Regions from separate parts of the Pseudoalteromonas sp. OANN1 genome, predicted to be linked through region 2. Evidence: riboswitches for the same ligand, from Rfam matches in the RefSeq annotation. Region 2 holds a riboswitch; the other holds the start of a gene.
The links. A riboswitch is a leader RNA that binds a small molecule or an ion and turns the genes downstream of it on or off. The one in region 2 is predicted to bind lysine.
Positions count from the first base shown of each region.

Region 1: another riboswitch for lysine. It lies ahead of lysC (lysine-sensitive aspartokinase 3); the one in region 2 lies ahead of dapA (4-hydroxy-tetrahydrodipicolinate synthase).

Region 1 is NZ_JAMXSE010000004.1:73,274-82,330, forward strand. It holds gene NH462_RS05090 (hypothetical protein) at 1-250, opposite strand, end outside; gene NH462_RS05095 (hypothetical protein) at 255-1,499, opposite strand; gene nhaD (sodium:proton antiporter NhaD) at 1,656-2,903, shown strand; lysine riboswitch at 3,049-3,219, shown strand; gene lysC (lysine-sensitive aspartokinase 3) at 3,308-4,654, shown strand; gene NH462_RS05110 (DUF924 family protein) at 4,777-5,307, shown strand; gene NH462_RS05115 (sodium-dependent transporter) at 5,387-6,712, shown strand; gene NH462_RS05120 (DUF2989 domain-containing protein) at 6,774-7,574, opposite strand; gene NH462_RS05125 (glyceraldehyde-3-phosphate dehydrogenase) at 7,763-9,057, shown strand, end outside.
Region 2 is NZ_JAMXSE010000018.1:34,440-43,496, forward strand. It holds gene NH462_RS15020 (M14 family metallopeptidase) at 1-136, opposite strand, end outside; gene NH462_RS15025 (PLP-dependent decarboxylase) at 139-1,344, opposite strand; gene NH462_RS15030 (2,3,4,5-tetrahydropyridine-2,6-dicarboxylate N-succinyltransferase) at 1,344-2,084, opposite strand; gene dapA (4-hydroxy-tetrahydrodipicolinate synthase) at 2,095-2,979, opposite strand; lysine riboswitch at 3,095-3,273, opposite strand; gene NH462_RS15040 (response regulator) at 3,416-5,140, shown strand; gene NH462_RS15045 (hypothetical protein) at 5,126-5,743, opposite strand; gene NH462_RS15050 (TraB/GumN family protein) at 5,903-6,778, opposite strand; gene ilvG (acetolactate synthase 2 catalytic subunit) at 7,306-8,967, shown strand; gene ilvM (acetolactate synthase 2 small subunit) at 8,964-9,057, shown strand, end outside.

The DNA.
Region 1 (9,057 bases), on a different contig from region 2:
TGGTTAGGGCAATCGCACGGGAAATTTTCCCCATATTTGGCGTGCTTTCATCGCTTGCCAAATAATAAAAGCCACGGGCATCGTGCTGTAAATCATGGCCTAAGGCTGAAAATAGCGCTTGATAGCTATCAATTTGCTGATCTAATTCTTGCCAAAGGGTAGTGTCTTGCTCACTGATATGATACCCGCTCACCAGTTTTTTATTAATGGCTTGGAGTTCATTGAGCATGTCTAAGTTAATTGTCGTCATAATGCTAATCTTGTTTTGCTTTGGCACTAAATGGATATAAAGAGAAGGTATGCGATGCGATAGTGATCTTGCTCTTTTGTTGTTCTTGGCTAAGTGCCAAGTCAGATTCGTTGATCAGCTTTTGATAAAGAAACAGCATTTCGTCTGCTTCAAGATCAGGGTAGCTATCGCTTAAAAAGCCCAATAGTGCCTGGCGCTTTTTACCGGTTTGTTGAAATCTCGTTTTTACCGAGTTGTAATCTGGAATGTTAGGACTTTGATAAGCTGGCACATCATCGTGATCGGGCAGCTGATATTCTTCATGCTCAAACTCAACGAGACTTGCCATATAAGCGACCATGTGACGCTTTTGTCCGAGGTTAAAACGTTGAATGTCTGACACAAATTCTGGTTGAACTGGTGAGAGTAAGCGGTCAACGCCGCGCTTTCTAATTTGTCCAAGGACTTTGGAGGCTTGGCGTGTAATGAGTGTATTGCGGCGTAGCTCTTCTCTTAACGGCATTAGGAGATCGGCACTGCGGCTTAAACTTTCTCTACCAATGAGGTGCATATCTAAAATACGTGTTCTGAGCTGCTCCAGCATACGTTTGTCTGCAGCGCCACGGCCTAATTGTTCAATCTCGTCAATTTGCTCACTGACCTGAAGCTCTATTTGATCAAAGCAGCGTTGGAAAGGGCCATGAATATCGACCATTTCCAGCATCGGTTCGATATATTCGTCAAAAGCTTCCAATACGGCTTTATATCTCATGCCAAGAGAAAGCGTTGAGGTGTCAGATTTGGCTTGTTCAACCAAGTTCATGATAGCGCTTTCGTTATGTTCGAACAGCTTAACAATTTTACGAACGCGTTCGTCCATAATGCGGCTAAAACGGCGTAGCTCAGAGTAGTCAGCCTCTTCACCAGCTTGTGCGATGCGATTACCTAATCTTTCTAAGTCTTTTACCAGCACAGTGATCTCTTCTGCTAAACCAAGGCTCTCTTCTTGTAAAAGAAAGCTGGCGAAGTCAGCGATTGCACGGTTGATTTCTAACTGTGAAGATTTAGCTAAAGGGATAATAATTTCTTGTTGGAGTAATCGATTGGTTTCTTTATAAATTCGTTCACTCGACCAGCTAGGGTTTTTCTGTTTTAGGATGTTTTGTACATCTTTTAGACTGAAATCTGCGAGCTTAAATCGTTTAAAAAGTAGCTCGAGTACGCTCCAGTGTTCATTTATCGTATTTAATAATTTTTTTGCTGGGATCATAACTTTCCAGTGTGTAGTAGTTAAGTTACATCACTACTTCATCAATTTGTCACAAAATGTTTATCGTACGTAGCATGGGGACTGTGATGGTGCTAGAATCCGCCGCGAAAACGAACCCACCCCTTGTTACATTTAATTACAGGTTGTTTACGCATTATGGTCACGCCCATTATTCTAACCCTGATCGCCATCGCTTTTATACTCATCGTTATAGAAGATATTATTCACGTAAACAAGGCCAAAACAACGCTTTTTTTTGGTACTTTATGTTGGATTATCGCCTTTATCTCTCCAATTCATGGTCAAAGCCCAGAAATTGTACAAATTGAGCTAGACCATAACATTTTGGAAATCGCGACACTTTGGCTGTTCTTAATGGCTGCAATGACATTTGTTGCCTACTTGAACTCAAAAGGGTTTATCCAAAATATTGTTCACCGGATCATGCCAACCCATATTAGCGAACGCAAGCTAATGTTTTTGGTCGGTGCGTTTGCATTCGTATTTTCGTCAATATCGGATAACATCACCGCGACGCTTATTTCATTAGCTGTAGTCATGTCTTTGAAATTAGACCCGAAAAAGCTAATTAGATATGCGACGTTAATCATCTTTAGTGTTAACTCCGGTGGGGTATCATTGATCACCGGTGATGTAACCACCTTGATGATATTTCTAGCCGATAAAGTGACTATCCCTGATCTGCTTTTACTAATCGCTCCCTCTATTTTTAGCGTATTTATCTTAGCTGCGATGCTGTCAATCGGCATGAATGATAAGATCACCTTTGAAAAGGCTGAATTACGCAGAATTGAAAAGACCGATATCACCATTGCGCTCATCTTCTTATCAACCATTTTTGCCACGTTATTCTTAAGCGTGCAATACCATGTACCGCCGATGTTAACCTTCTTATTTGGCTTGTCTTTGATGTTCTTAATGGCGCAATTCTTGATGCGCAAGAAGGACGTAAATAAGAAAATCATCGACTATATCCGTGAAATTGAATACGACACTTTATTGTTCTTTGTGGGTGTGCTGTTATTAGTTGGTGCGTTGAAAGAAGTCGGTGTATTGTCTAAGTTTACCGATTTATATCTGCATCTTGCGCCGGAATACGCAAACTACTTGGTCGGTTTAATGAGTGCGGCGGTAGATAACGTGCCTTTGACGGCTGCGCTATTAAAAGCAGACATTACGATGACTCCAGCGCAATGGCTAACCTTTACTTATGCGACTGGCGTTGGTGGCTCTATGCTCATTATTGGCTCTGCAGCGGGGATCATTGCAATGAGTAAGGTTAAAGCTTTAACCTTCTCAAGCTATCTTAAAATGAGTATCTACCTGCTTATCGCATATACCATTGGATATAGTGGCGCGTATTTCGCGGGTCAGCTTATTTAAGATCAATGGATTTAATTTTTTACCGCTTTGGGATAAGTTTTTCATAAATAACTTGACACCTAGACGGCTAAAAGATAATTTTCTTACATCGCCCGCATTTATTGCGGGCTTTTATTTTGCTTTTATTCAGATTAACAAAGGCAAAATAAACAGAAGAGGCGCGATGCTTAGGTAGTTAGTGTGAGGTGACGAGACCAATGATCACTAGTGAGGGAAGTATTCGCCGAGGAGAAAAGTTGCTCGTCGCAACGATTCTTCGGTTTACGAGGCTGAATCCTCGGAACTGTCACCGTATTGGTGGAGAGCTTCTGGCAAAGGTCATTTCAAGCGTTCGTCTTTCTAGAAATCCCATGCCGAGTTCTCCTTATAAAATTTGACTGTGCCAACAGTCGAGAGGAGAGAAAATGAATTCGCAGTATGTTGTAGCCAAATTTGGCGGTACCAGTGTCGCTGACTTTGAAGCTATGTCTCGTTGTGCTCACATTGTTCGTGACAACCCAAATGTTCGAGTGGTCGTTGTTAGTGCATGTGCTGGCGTAACCAATCACCTTGTAACGCTAACCCAACAAAAGGAAGATGAAGCCGGGCGCAAAGCAGTTGTTGCAGCGGTTGAAAACATACAGCAAGCGATTATCGACCAAGTGTCTTTGGATGCTGATCTTGCTGAGGGTTACAAGCAAACGTTCAGTGAATTTGAAAGCCTTGCGAGTTTACCTGCACTTAGCAGACAGCAATGCGATGAAATGCTGAGCTTTGGCGAACGTTTTTCTTCTTATTTGTTTACCCAAATATTACGTAATAACCAGGTTCAGGCGTCGCGCTTTGATGTACGTAAAGTGCTTAAAACAGATAATCAATTTGGTAAAGCGAATCCAAATGTCGCAGCTACGCTTGAAGCTGCGCAAACTAATTTGGTCGCGCTACTTGGCGACACAGTACAGGTGACACAAGGGTTTATTGGTAGTGACCAATACGGCCAGACGACTACGCTTGGTCGTGGTGGTTCTGACTATAGTGCTGCATTGTTAGCTGAGGCAATTGACGCGTCAAGTGTGCATATTTGGACCGATGTCGTTGGTATTTTCAGTACCGATCCGCGTTTGTGTGTAAAGGCTAGACCAATTCCTCGTTTGAGTTTTGATGAAGCGGCAGAAATGGCGACATTTGGTGCTAAGGTGCTACATCCCGCAACTATATTGCCAGCGAGTCGTAAAGGTATTTCAGTATTTGTTGGTTCAAGTCGTGATCCGCAAGCGGGTGGCACTTGGATTGAAAAAGAGAAAACGGCGCAAGCAGGCATTCGTGCAGTGACACAACGCAAAAACCAAATACTATTGACGCTAAAGAGCCCTGAAATGCTCCTTGCTAGCGGCTTTTTGGCTCGTATCTTCACCATTTTAAGTAATTACAATATATCGGTTGACTTGGTAACGACTTCGGAAATTAGTGTCGCGCTTACGCTAGATAACGCGCCGAATGCTTCTCGACCAGAGTTAGAACAAGCTTGTTTGGATGAACTTGGCGAGTTTTGTCATGTGACCGTTGAAAATAATCTTACTTTGGTGGCCATGATAGGTTCTGAGATCCAGTTGAAGAAGTGCCAACTTAACCTGATGGATGTGTTGTCAGAGTTTAATATTCGACTAATTTGCCATGGTGCGAGCAAGCACAATCTGTGCTTTTTAGTTGAGCAGCAGGAGTCAGATCAGGTCGTGCAGTCAATTCATGCTAAATTACTAGAGGTTGCATAAGTGAATTTATTGCCCATTCGGAACTAATAAAAAAGTTGCATTATTGAGTGATGGGTGGCACTTTGTTTATAACGGTTAGGGTCTGCTGACCATCAAGTTTGTTTTTCCCTAGGAGTGCCATCATGAATTATAAAGACGTCTACGAATTCTGGTTTGTTGAATGCACTGAATCAGATTGGTGGAAGAAGTCTGCGGACTTTGATCGCATAATAAAAAATCGCTTCGGTATCTTGCACCAAATGGCGCACCAAGGTGAGCTTTCGAGCTGGAGAGCAACACCACTTGGCGCGCTGTGCGAAATCATTATCTTAGATCAGTTTTCACGCAATATATTCAGAGACACTCCAGAGGCGTTTGCCAGTGATCCTTTGGCGCTAAGCCTCACCCAACACGCCATCGAAAAGGGCTATCACCGCCAGCTCAACGATACTGAATTGATGTTTTTATACCTACCTATGATGCATAGCGAAAGTCGCATCATCCATCGTGCAGCAGACCATTATTTTCGCGACCTGCCTAATTATGATTTTGAAGTCGCGCATAAAAAAATTATCGATAGATTTGGCCGATATCCCCATCGAAATGAAATACTCAATCGCGATTCAACAGAAGAAGAAATGGACTTTCTAGAGACGCCCAACTCGAGTTTCTGAGGCACGGCTAGAACCTCTCGCATTTTCAGCGGAAGTACGTATAATCGGCCGTCTACAAAAATAATGATTGATTACAGACATGGCTCATACGCGCGATGGATTTCAAAGCCGACTTGGCTTTGTGTTAGCAGCAGCTGGTGCGGCTGTTGGACTTGGTAACATTTGGGGATTTCCCACACAAGCCGCAAACCACGGTGGCGGTGCATTTTTACTGGTTTATTTTGCGGTAATTTTCTTACTCGCATTACCTGCACTTTACACAGAATTGTACTTAGGCCATCAGGCACAAGCAAACCCAGTTAAAGCACTTAAGACTGCTTGGCGTGAAGGTAATCCGAAAATAGGAGCCGCGGCGGGGTATATCGGCCTTGCTGGTGCTATCGTGATGCTCAGCTTTTACTCCATTGTGGCTGGATGGATGCTGTCTCATGCACTTGCTCCTCTTGCGCAAATGGCTGAATTAGATACCGCACACCAGTTTCTTAGCGGTGACTCGATGCTGAGAAACTTTATCTTTACGCCACTGATGCTAATTTTGACTGCGAGCATTATTCTCAAAGGCGTAAAATCAGGTATAGAAGCTTGGTCGCGCAGACTTATGCCGTTGTTACTGGTATTACTGCTTTGCCTTATTGGCTATATGGCGACGTTAGACGGCGCAGCAGAGGGGTTTAGAACGTATTTAGTTCCAGACTTTTCAAAAATTAGCGATCCTGATTTGATCATCGCGGCGATGGGGCAGGCGTTCTTTTCGTTGTCGTTGGGTGTGGGCTGCATGATGATTTATGGCTCGTACTTAAAACCGAATGAAAATCTACCTAAGCTTACGTTTAGTGTTGCAATGCTAGACACCAGTGTCGCATTTTTGGCCGGTTTACTTATTATCCCTGCAATATTCGTTGCGCAGCAAAATGGTGTTCAAGTATTTCAAGACGGCAAATTAATCGGTGAAGGCCGTTTGATTTTTGCCATTTTACCCGAGCTATTTGCCAATATGGGGGAAATGGGATTATTGGTTAGCCTGACTTTCTTTGTGCTTATGTCGATTGCGTCGGTAACTTCTACCATTTCTTCAACAGAAATTCCGGTATCTTTCTTGGTTGAAAACCATGGCTTTAAACGTAAACAAGCGACTTGGTTGGTTACGCTAGTTATCTTATTAGCATCGAGCACGATTATTCTAAACTTTGATTGGTTGTTCGAATTGGTGATCAGTCTATTCACGCAATATCAGCTACCATTGATGGGACTGTTCTACTTTATTACTGTTGGCTGGGTTTGGAAGCGCGGTAATCAGCTCCACTTAGAATCTCGTGGTGCACATTACTGGTTTGCTCAGTACGTTAGATTTGTTTGCCCAATCTTAATGACCGCGGTATTTATTAACGTAGCACTGGCAAAGTAGTGATCATTTATTCTCAAAAACGGGAAGCATAGGCTTCCCGTTTTGATTTTTATAACAAGGCTCAGAAATCACGTGGGGAAACAAACTCCCCAGCTTGAATGCTCTCGTAAGTTCGTTGCGCCAATGAATCTAAGTTGGCTAAATCTTTTCCCATTGCAGCCAGTTGGTTTGTCACTGGAATAATATCGATATCTTCAACCCCAGAAAGTTGAGCTACTCTAGCAAAAGTATATGCGTGCTTATACTTTTCGTGTTTGTAGAAAATACTGACTAAAGATGAATAGACTTCTGGGTTAGGGGTATGGCCTCTCTTGTTTAGCTCTAATACGCGGTAGAGAATATCGACGGTTTTATCGTCATCTACTTTGGCGTAAAACTCTGCGAGGAAAAGCTGAATTTCAGGATCGTTTTGAACTCTAGGGTCATCCTGCATGTTCAGTAGCTTGTTCATTGCTGTGCGATCACTGTTACGAGACCAATGATAATAAAGTAAGCCTGGGTGGTTACTGCCTTTTGTTTCATTATAAATACGTGTCATTTCTTTTAATGCAGTGAGATGACCTTCCACTCGTGAAGTGGTTTTTTCTTTTAACTTGATGTGCTCAATTTTGGCAGCGCGAGAAACACATTGGTTGTAGCTTTCTAAATTCTGCAACAAGTCATATTTGTTTTCGTCCGTCGGTGACTTGTATTCGTGATAGCGCGCGTAGATTAGCGACGCACGTTCGTCTTTACAGTGACTGTCTTTATTTAAGTCTTCACAAAAACCAGGCGTTTCGCTACACACTTGGTTCAAGGTTAGGGTGTCGTCGCAACCAGCAAGTAGTAACGCTGCAAAAACTAGCGACTTTTTAAACGCCATAGTTTGACCTCAATGATTTTTTATAATTATAGGGGGTTACGCCCGAATAAACAGGGTAGAGCTAATAGTTTACTAGTTTAACGCAATGAATTGTTCGGTAACAGTGGAGAATCACGGCAGTTTAAATTAGAATAGCCGTGCCCATTCGGGCTATCCGTTCAAAGAAAATTGTTTATTAGGCAGAAAAAATGACCTTATCTCACGAGCAAGAATATCAAAACAGCTGGCAAGAGCGTCAAGATTATGCAGAAAGCATGCAACCCCTAATCGGTCGTCTATACCGTAACAAAGGCGTTGAAATCTCTGTATACGGTCGTCCTCTTGTGAGCGCAAGCACCATTGATGTTATCAAAGCACACAAAACAGTAGCACGCTTTGAAGAGCGCAAACTACGTCTTCGTGAAAGCTTTCCATTCTTAGAAGTGATCAGCAAAATGGAATTGGCACCAGGTCGTGTTGACCTTGGTAAGCTAGCTTATGCCTACATTTATAAAAATGCAGGTGAAGGCCGCTCAATCGAAGAGTTTTTAAATGCAGAACTTGCAGAATTACTAAACCAAGGTGCACGTCCAGAACCTCGTGACGTCGTTCTTTATGGTTTTGGTCGCATCGGCCGTTTATTAGCACGCCTACTTATCGAACGTGGCGGCTCTCACGCTGATTTACGCCTACGTGCAATCGTTGTTCGCGGTGGCCGCGATGGTGATCTTGAGAAACGTGCAAGTTTATTGCGCCGTGACTCAATTCATGGTCCTTTCAATGGTTCAATCACAGTAGACCATGAAAAAGGTGCGATTAAAGCAAACGGTAACTACATTCAAGTTATCTACGCAAACTCACCTGAAGAAGTGGATTACACAAAATACGGTATTGAAAACGCACTTATCGTAGATAATACAGGTGTTTGGAAAGACGAAGATGGCTTAGGTAAACACCTTAAGTCAATTGGTGCGTCTAAAGTATTACTTACAGCACCAGCTAAAGGCGACATCAAAAACATCGTTTATGGTGTTAACAACTCAGACATTCAGTCTGAAGACAAGATTGTGTCTGCAGCAAGCTGTACAACTAACGCAATCACACCGGTATTAAAAGCACTTAACGACAAGTTTGGTATTAAAAACGGTCATGTTGAAACAGTTCACTCTTACACCAATGACCAAAACTTGATCGACAACTACCACAAAGCTGAGCGTCGTGGTCGTAGTGCAGCATTGAACATGGTTATTACTTCAACTGGTGCTGCGAAAGCGGTTGCTAAGGCACTGCCTGAGCTTGCTGGTAAACTAACTGGTAACGCAATCCGTGTACCAACACCAAACGTATCAATGGCAATTCTTAACCTAAATCTAGGTAAAGAAACAACTGCTGAAGAGCTAAATGAATTCCTTCGTGAGTCTTCACTTTACTCTGAACTACGTGACCAGATTGACTACACTGCATCAACAGAGATCGTGTCTACTGACCTTGTGGGTAGCCGTTA
Region 2 (9,057 bases):
CGGCGCCATGCATATTCGCTTGAATATACACCTTAGGCCCACTGCCATCGCCTTTAATGCGATAGACCGGAATAGTCAAAGGCAAGCCATTGGCAATTTCACCAACCTGAATATGTTGTTGTGTAATGGTATTCATGTTTACCTCAAATAACTTGAAGCGGGCTCTGCTTCACGGACACAGCTGATTTCTCCACCTGAGATGATGTACTCTGCTGGGAGCTCATGACATAAAAAGAACGGCATACTTTCGGTGTAGCCGTAAGCGCCACACTGACTGAAAACAAGCCAATCGCCATCGGCACTGTCGCTTGGTAAGACTAGGGTGCCTAATTTATCCAATGCAGTGCAAAGTGGGCCATGAATATGAAAGTCTGTGGCCTCAGCTTGAGACTGGCGTAACAATTCAGCGGGGAAAGCTTGTCCGGTAACGGCTGGGCGCAGCAGGTGATTGACACCGCCTGCGACAATCAGTTGTTGTTCTCCGTAGTTTTGCTTTTGTTCCACCACAGGGTTGAGATAAAAACCACATTCGCCAACCGCATAGCGGCCTAACTCCATCCATAATTCTTGCACTTGCGTGGCGGTTTTTATTAATGCGAGCGTGTCTAATAATTTCTGCCAATCGAGAGAAGGGCTTTGCCTATCATAGGGAATGCCAAGGCCGCCACCTAAGTCGAGCACCTTTAGAGTAATCCCTAAATCAGCAGCGAGCTGAACTAAAGGTGCAACCATTGCCTGCCAAAGTTCAGCGAGCGTATCGCTGCAGAGCATATTGCCCCACTGGAAAATATGCAGTCCGACAAAGTCTAGGTAGGTGTAGTCACTTAAAGTTAGGGCTTGCCACTGCTCTGCGCCAAGACCAAAAGGAGTCAGCGTATTGCCACCAAGTGGATTGTGCTCTGCTTTATCAAAGCGTAACTGCACCCGCAGTAAAACTTCAAATTGAAGCTCAAACTCTTCGGCCACTTGATTTAACCAGCGTACTTGATTGTGACTTTCAGCCACGAAAATACGTACGCCTTGTGTGGCAAAATGACGGATCTGCTTTAGCGATTTGGCAGGACCTGTGTTGAGCACGCGTTCAGGTGCGATCCCTTGAGATAACACCTGATCAAGCTCGCCGCTAGATGCCACATCAAAGTTAAACCCTGCGTTATCTAGGGTTTTAATGATATGTGATAACGGATTCGCTTTTACGGCATACCAAAGCTTAACGATTTGCTGATCAACTAAGGGCTTAACATGCGCACTTAGCTTATCTAAATCGTAGCAAAAGAATGGCGTATCTTGTTGCTGGATCAATGCCTCAGCTGCAATTCGCTGTGACGTGCTCAACCAAGTCATTAGCGTAGAACCTCTTCCAGCGCCAGTGATGCATCACTTTGTTCATCACGGTATTTTACGATAAGTGCGCATGACATACTTAGTCCTTGCTCGCGCGCCCACTCACTTGAGGCTGGACGAGAGCCTGGGATCACTATCGCGTTTTCAGGGATGGCTTCACCTTTGTCAAGCAAGCGCTCGTTCACGCAGTCATAGACAGGAATACTTGCTGAAAGGCGCACACCCGGTGCTAATACGGCACCGCGTTTAACAACAACCCCTTCAACCAATACACAGCCTGCACCAATAAAGGCATCGTCTTCAACAACAACAGGACTGGCTCCAACCGGCTCTAATACACCGCCCACTTGTACTGCTGCGCTAAGGTGGACATTTTTACCAATTTGCGCGCAAGAACCAACCAACGCATGACTATCTACCATAGTACCTGAATCAATATAGGCACCAATGTTGACATAAGCCGGTGGCATAATGATTGTGCCCGCTGCGACGTAAGCGCCACGTCTCACACTGCTTCCGCCAGGAACCATACGAACGCCATCTTGGGCAGCAAATCCGCGTGGTGCTAAGTTGTCTTTATCAACAAATCCACCCGGGAATTCCGTATTTACGCCATTTCTAAATGCTTCAAGGATCCCTTGTTTTACTTCTACATTAGCATGCCAATGGCCTTGCTCATCCTGTGTTGCAGCACGTACTGTGCCATTTTCTAAATCGTTTAGTAGGGTTAACCAGCTCATGTTTACTGCCTTAATTCCAAGATAAAATCGTTTCGTTCGCGCGAGTGATCGCATCGGTATGGGTGAGTTCCAAATGTGTCAGTGGCGGGCGCAAGTTTGGACTTGTGAGCTTCCCTTGCAAGTGCATTAACACTTTGACTGGTATGGGATTTGCCACTGCAAATAAGCTATTTGCAGCTTCTGACCAAGTGGTAAATAAATTAGGAGAGGTGCCGCTTAACGAGCGCCTTACAAATTCTGCGGTTTGCTGTGGCCATGCATTTGCCGCAACAGACACTAGCCCCGTTGCACCTGCTTGTGCAAAGTAGGGCATTAAGCCATCGTCGCCGCTATAGATGGCGACATCAGGTGCTGCCTGACGAAATGCTTCAAAGGTGGCAATATCACCACTGGCTTCTTTTAGTGCCCACAGATTAGGGTGGCAAGCTAGTTCGCCGAGTAGGTCAGGGGCGATAGCAACGGCACTGCGACCAGGTACATTGTAGAGCATGCAAGGGTTGTGGCTCTCATCGAGTAGTGTGCTAAACCAATGCGTCAGACCAACTTTGCCGGGCTTTGCGTAGATTGGTGAGCCAAGTAAGAGTGCATCAATGGGCTGCGTATTACAAAAGCGCACCCATTGTGTTTGCTGCTCAAGATTACTGCCGCCAACGGCAACCATGAGTGGTACGCTTGGGGCGAGCTGGCAAACAAACTCAACGATTTGTTGCTGCTCTTGTTGGGTAAGCGCAAGGCCTTCGCCGGTACTGCCTAGTAAAAGAATACCGTTACGAGCTTGCTCTTGATCGCGTACAAGCGTCGTTAATGCGCCAAAATCAACCTGATTTTCAGCATCAAAAGGCGTTACTAAAGCAGTCCACAACGGATAGTCAGATAAATTGAATTGTGATTTCATCTCTACCGAACTTAAATCATGTTCGGAGTTAGGAGGGTGTCCAAACTTCGAACTGTTAAAATTCGAAGAGCAATGGACTTAAAAAGGATAAGGCAGCCAATGGCCTTATTTTTCTAAGACCAGAAGCTCTCCACCAAGTATGTTGGTGACAGTCGCTGGGATTCAGCCCAGTCGCCCGAAATGAGTATTAGCAAACAATAACTCAATTTCTCGGCGTATATTCCCCTCACTAAGCTGCAACGGAGTTTGCTCTCCTTCACTTAGTTACCTGAATAACGCACCTCTTCCAGCCCTCAGTTTGACGCCGTAGCATCAAACTATCTAAATAGGGTGAGCGCGCATTGAAACATTTTGGCCGTCTAGGTGTCAAGCATCAGACTGTAAATATTACGATTGTTAACTACACTTAGCATTGCAGCTGAGACAATGCGATGAGATGAAAAACAAAAAAATGTCGTTAATAAATAAAGTTAAAAATCGTTATATCGGGGCATTACTAGCTATGGCTATATTGCTGTCGATGGCGATGGGGGTTATGCAGTATTTACTGTATCAGCAGAGCCAAGACGCACACGTAATTAATATTGCGGGTATGCAGCGGATGCTGTCCCAACGTATCGCACTTTTCAGTGCACAAGAGGATAAAATAGACAGTGAGGTGCTGCGTCAAACCATTGATAAATTTGAAAGTAATCATGAGTTTTTAACTAAAACAGAGGGAGGAGAGGCTATTTATTTGAATGAGGCGCTTGCAGCGCTTTACTACCAAGAGCCAGTGCAATTGGATTTGCAAAGTAATACTTTTATCACTTTATCAAGGTCTCAGTTACAGCTATCCACTCCTCAACTGGTGGAACAAATCTTTACTGCATCTCAGCATATACTCCCAAAACTGAATGAGGCCGTTTCACTATTCGAGCAGCAAGCGCGAAGTAAGACAGAGATGGTGAGGAAAATTGAATTGTTAATTTGGCTGCTCGGACTGTTGCTGCTGTTTATAGAAGCGAAATTTGTATTTCGTCCAATGGCACAAGAAATTGCTGAGACACTTGATAAATTAGAGGCGGCAAGAAAGCTTGCCGACGATGCACTACACTCAAAATCACGATTTTTAGCACGCGTTAGTCACGAGCTAAGAACGCCATTGCAGGCTATTCATGGGTATTTAGATGAATATCTGAGTAACAAAGAAATCCAACACTTACAGCATGTGAAAAGCGCGGCAAATCAATTGGATGTATTACTTTATTCGGTTCAAGATTTTAATAACCTTTCCGAGCAAGAAGTGGTAATTGAGCGTCATCAAGTCGCGTTGCGAGAAGTAATAAAATCAGCCTGTATTGCCTTTCAACTAACCGCACACAAGAAATCTCTCGCTTTTAATTTGGCATTGAGCAATGAGTTAGATGTGACCTGTTATTGTGATTGTAAGCGTGTTGGTTGGTTGATCAGTGAATTGGTCAATAATGCAATTAAATTTACTGAGCGTGGCAGCATTCAAGTATTTGCGGATCTGGTTGTAGATGAAGATACGCCATATTTAGAGTTTGTTGTTGAAGATACTGGGCCTGGGTTCGACTATCAGCAGCTACGAGAAGCTGTGCATAGCGAACATTTTCAAGGGGCGCAGTTAGGGCTTAAACGTTGCCAATTACTCACCTCAGCGCTTGGGGGACGATTAGATTTTATTGAGAGGGAGCCAACGGGTACAAGAGCAACCTTGAGAGTTCCCATTGAAATTGACAACCAACAGACATTGGCTCGTAAAATGAAGCCGGTGTCAGCTCGCATTTTGCTAGTGGAAGATAACTTACTAAATGCGCGCGTGATTGAAAAAATGCTCCAGCCCGTAGCCAAACAAGTAACGCATGTTGAACATGGTGAAGGTGCCCTTGAAGTATATGAGGTGGGTAAGTTCGATATCGTGCTAATGGATTTAAATATGCCTGTGATGGATGGCTTTGAAGCCACTGAGCGTTTGAGAAAGCTAGATCCAGCTGTGCCTATTTTGGTCGTGACCGCAAATACCAATGCGGAGGATCTGGATAAGGTCTACGCACTTGGCGCAACGGCTCATTTGTATAAGCCGTTGCAACCGGATGTGCTGCATAGCAAAGTGGCGCTATTACTGAATAAGTGTGGAGACTTAGTCTCGTCTTAAACGAATATTTCCAACTCCGACTTCTGCATCGATGGAATACTGGCCTTGACCACGATAGTCTGTTGTCGAGCCAACCATACTCTTTTCGGAAGTTTCTACATTGCCAAAACCCGACATTGCTGTTTTACCAACACCTGAATCTAAAGACACTTTTTTGAAATCGGTGGTGGTAGTCTCAATTTTAATTTTTCCTACGCCTACCTCTAAATCAGCAGAGTTATTAAGATCTTGAATATCAATTTTGCCAACACCAACCTCAACATCTAAGGCCAAATTAACAGGCACCTTAACTTGCCAAGATAGTTCATAATCATCTGAATTGATCTCAAGTGATAATTTATCCCCTGATGTGTTGCTGTTTAGGGTGGCCTCACTCACATCTGGTTTACCAAACCAACTGTCTGACTCTTTCGGTTCAACCAAAATTTCGACCTCTATGGTGTCGCCGTTGTAAGTTTGTAGGTCGATTTTACCTACGGCAATATCCACTTCTAACTCGGCTAGGCTATTGCTTGGGAATGATGCTGTAATGGTTTTTGAATCTTCTGCTTGTGCAGTCATTGCCGCTGCACTTAATGCTAAAACTAACGCTACCTTTTTCATTATTTTTTACCTTCAACGAGAGTGTTTGAAAGGTAAGTCGCACATAAAAATGAAAAGGTTTAAAAAGATTTTTATTTTTTTAGGGCGTGTTAATGGAAGTATCTGTTTAACACGCCTACAAAGTAAACTGCTTACCTCTTAGCAAGATAGCGCTGAGTGTTATAGTCGGGTGACTGAATAACCATTGTTTTTAAGTTGCTCAACAAGGCCATATTTTTCAACAAGATGTAATGCACCAACGGCAATAAACGTTGATTCATTAGGGAGCTGCTTTTTAAGCATTTTCACCCAGTTATTATTGCGTTCAATGATCATCAATTGCTCGGCTAATTTGCCATATTTATCATCCGAAAAACTTACCTGATAGTAATGGGATAACTTCTCTAAATCGCCGCTTCGCCATGCGGAAACTAAATCCAAGAAGTAGGTATTCAAATCAGACATCTGTGCAAATGTTTCCTTGAGCATAGCGTCACTATGAATACTCAGCTGACTGAACATTTCAAGCTGATATTCTAAGGTTTCAAATTCACCAATTGGGATCTTCTTTTCGTTTGCATAGGCTATTACTTGTTTATCGATGCCATTGGTATCGGTAAATCCAAGCTTTTGATATTCCAGTTGTAGCATAGTTACCATCACGGCCCATGGCGCATAGCGTTCAAATAAGGCGATATCTATTTGCTTTTTCGAAAAGTAGTCTTGTAGCTTCTGATAGACTTCTGCGGAGAGTTGGTCTTTTAGAGTTTGGTTGTTTTTTAACAGCATAAATGGCATGGAGCGCTGTTGGATCGCAAATGGAGAGAGCGCCTCTAAGTTCACTTCAACCATGACTCTATCACTGCTCGCAATGGCGCTTTTTACCTTGGCAGGTAAACCATGCATTTGTTCGTCACCGACGTGGACGGTACCAAATAAGTACGACGTTTTGTTGTCCTTTTCTATTTTCCACAGGCCAACTTCTGCGTTGGCGAGATTGCTGAAAAGGCTTAAGCAAAGATAAATAAATAACAATGGTGAAAATACTTTAACCATAGTAATGATCCCTGTTGGTTTTAAAGGGTCAGTCTGCGATATCGAAATGTGAATGTCACTAAAAAATGAAGTGCGCTTAGGCGGTAGAAAAAATTTCATATAGGGAAATCGAGAAAGTAAATTTTTCGTTATATCGAAACTGAACCAATAGAAAATTCGCATTTTAAAATGTGTGGTTGTTTTAATTCTTTAGTTTTTGGTTTTTTGGTTTTTTTATGCGTTAAACTCAGGTTTTTAATTTTAAATAGCATAGTTTTTTGTGTTGACTTCAGTGTGCAAGGCGCGGTATTAATAGAAAAAGAGGCAGCACAGTGCTTACACTGAATGATTGCCAAGTTTAAATTTACGGAATTCAAGCAATGTTACTAACAGCAACTCTACTAGTCGTGATTATCAACGTGGTGATTATTATTACCGCGGGGGCTGGTTAGTGCTGTAAGAAAAGTATCAGCATAAACGCCCCCCGCACCAAAAGGTTCGGGGGGCGTTTTCGTTTTAGGGCATAAAAAGGCAACTGAGAGCAGATCATGAGCAATTCAACAACCGGCGCACAACTTGTTATCAAGGTGCTAGAAGAGCAAGGCGTTAAACACGTATTTGGTTATCCAGGTGGTGCCATCATGCCCATTTATGACGCTTTGTATGGCGCGCCAGTTAAGCATTATTTGACTCGTCATGAGCAAGGTGCTGGTTTTGCTGCTGTTGGGTATGCTCGTAGCACTGGCAAGCTTGGGGTTTGTTTTGCCACTTCTGGACCCGGCGCGACAAATCTTATCACCGCACTTGCTGATGCCATGATGGATTCAGTTCCGCTATTGGCTATCACTGGGCAAGTGCCGACCGCTGCTATCGGTTCGGATGCCTTTCAAGAGGTGGATGTGCTGGGCATGTCTTTGTCATGTACTAAGCACAGCTACATGGTTGAGCGAGCGGAAGACTTGGCTGAAATATTACAAGAAGCCATGTACTTAGCGCAGTCTGGGCGACCTGGTCCGGTGTTGGTCGATATTCCCAAAGATATCCAGCTAGCTAAAGTACCTTTTCATCCTTTTGCTGCGCCACAAGACGAACAGCCGAGGGTTTCGCAAACTGAAGTAGCAAAAGCCAATCAATTATTATGTGATGCTAAACGACCTGTTGCCTACATTGGCGGCGGTGTGCAAAGCGCCGATGCGCAGTCACAGCTGATGCAATTTTTAGAAAAGACCCATATGCCGGCCGTATCGACGCTAAAAGCTTTGGGCAGCGTAACCCCAGATTATGATTATGACTTAGGAATGCTCGGTATGCACGGTACTCAAGCGGCGAATCTGGCGGTTCAGCAATGTGACTTGTTGGTATGTATCGGGGCGCGATTTGATGACCGTGTAACGGGGAATTTGGCAAAGTTTGCTGCAGGGGCAAAGGTGATCCATTTAGATATCGACCCTGCAGAAGTGGGTAAACGTAAACCCGCGGCCGCTTCGCTTATTGCAGATTTAAAACAGTCATTGCCGCAACTTGAATGTGTGGTTACGAATAGCGAATGGCTAGAGACCATCGAAGCACTGCAACGTCAACATGCGTGGCGTTATGACTATCCTGGCGAAAAAGTATTTGCACCGTATTTGTTAAATCAACTGAGCCAAAAGCTACCCAATACAGCGGTAGTGTGCTGCGATGTAGGCCAACATCAAATGTGGGTGGCCCAGCACATGAAATTCACTCATCCAAGCAATCACTTAAGTAGTGGCGGTGCAGGCACGATGGGATTTGGCTTACCAGCTGCAATTGGTGCACAGATAGCACGTCCAGATAACACAGTGATCACGGTATCTGGCGATGGCTCCATCATGATGAATATTCAAGAGTTGGCAACCATCCGCCGTAATAACCTGCCAGTTAAAATATTAATATTAGACAACCAAAGGCTGGGTATGGTGAGACAGTGGCAGCAACTCTTTTTTGACGGTCGTTACAGTGAAACCGACCTGTCAGACAATCCAGATTTTGTCTCTTTGGCTGCCGTGTTCGGTATTCCTGGGCAGACAATTACTCATGCAAACCAAGTAGATGACGCCGTTGACGCCATAGTGAATGCGCAAGGGCCCTATATTTTACATGCTTGTATCGACGATAAAGAAAACGTATGGCCGCTTGTTCCACCTGGTGCTGCCAATGATGAAATGATGACGGAGAGCCTTTCATGAAACACCATTTAACCGTTGCAGTAAAACAACAGAGCATCGCAGTGGAGCGCTTTTTACGCGTAGCCAGACATCGCGGATTTCGCTTAACGA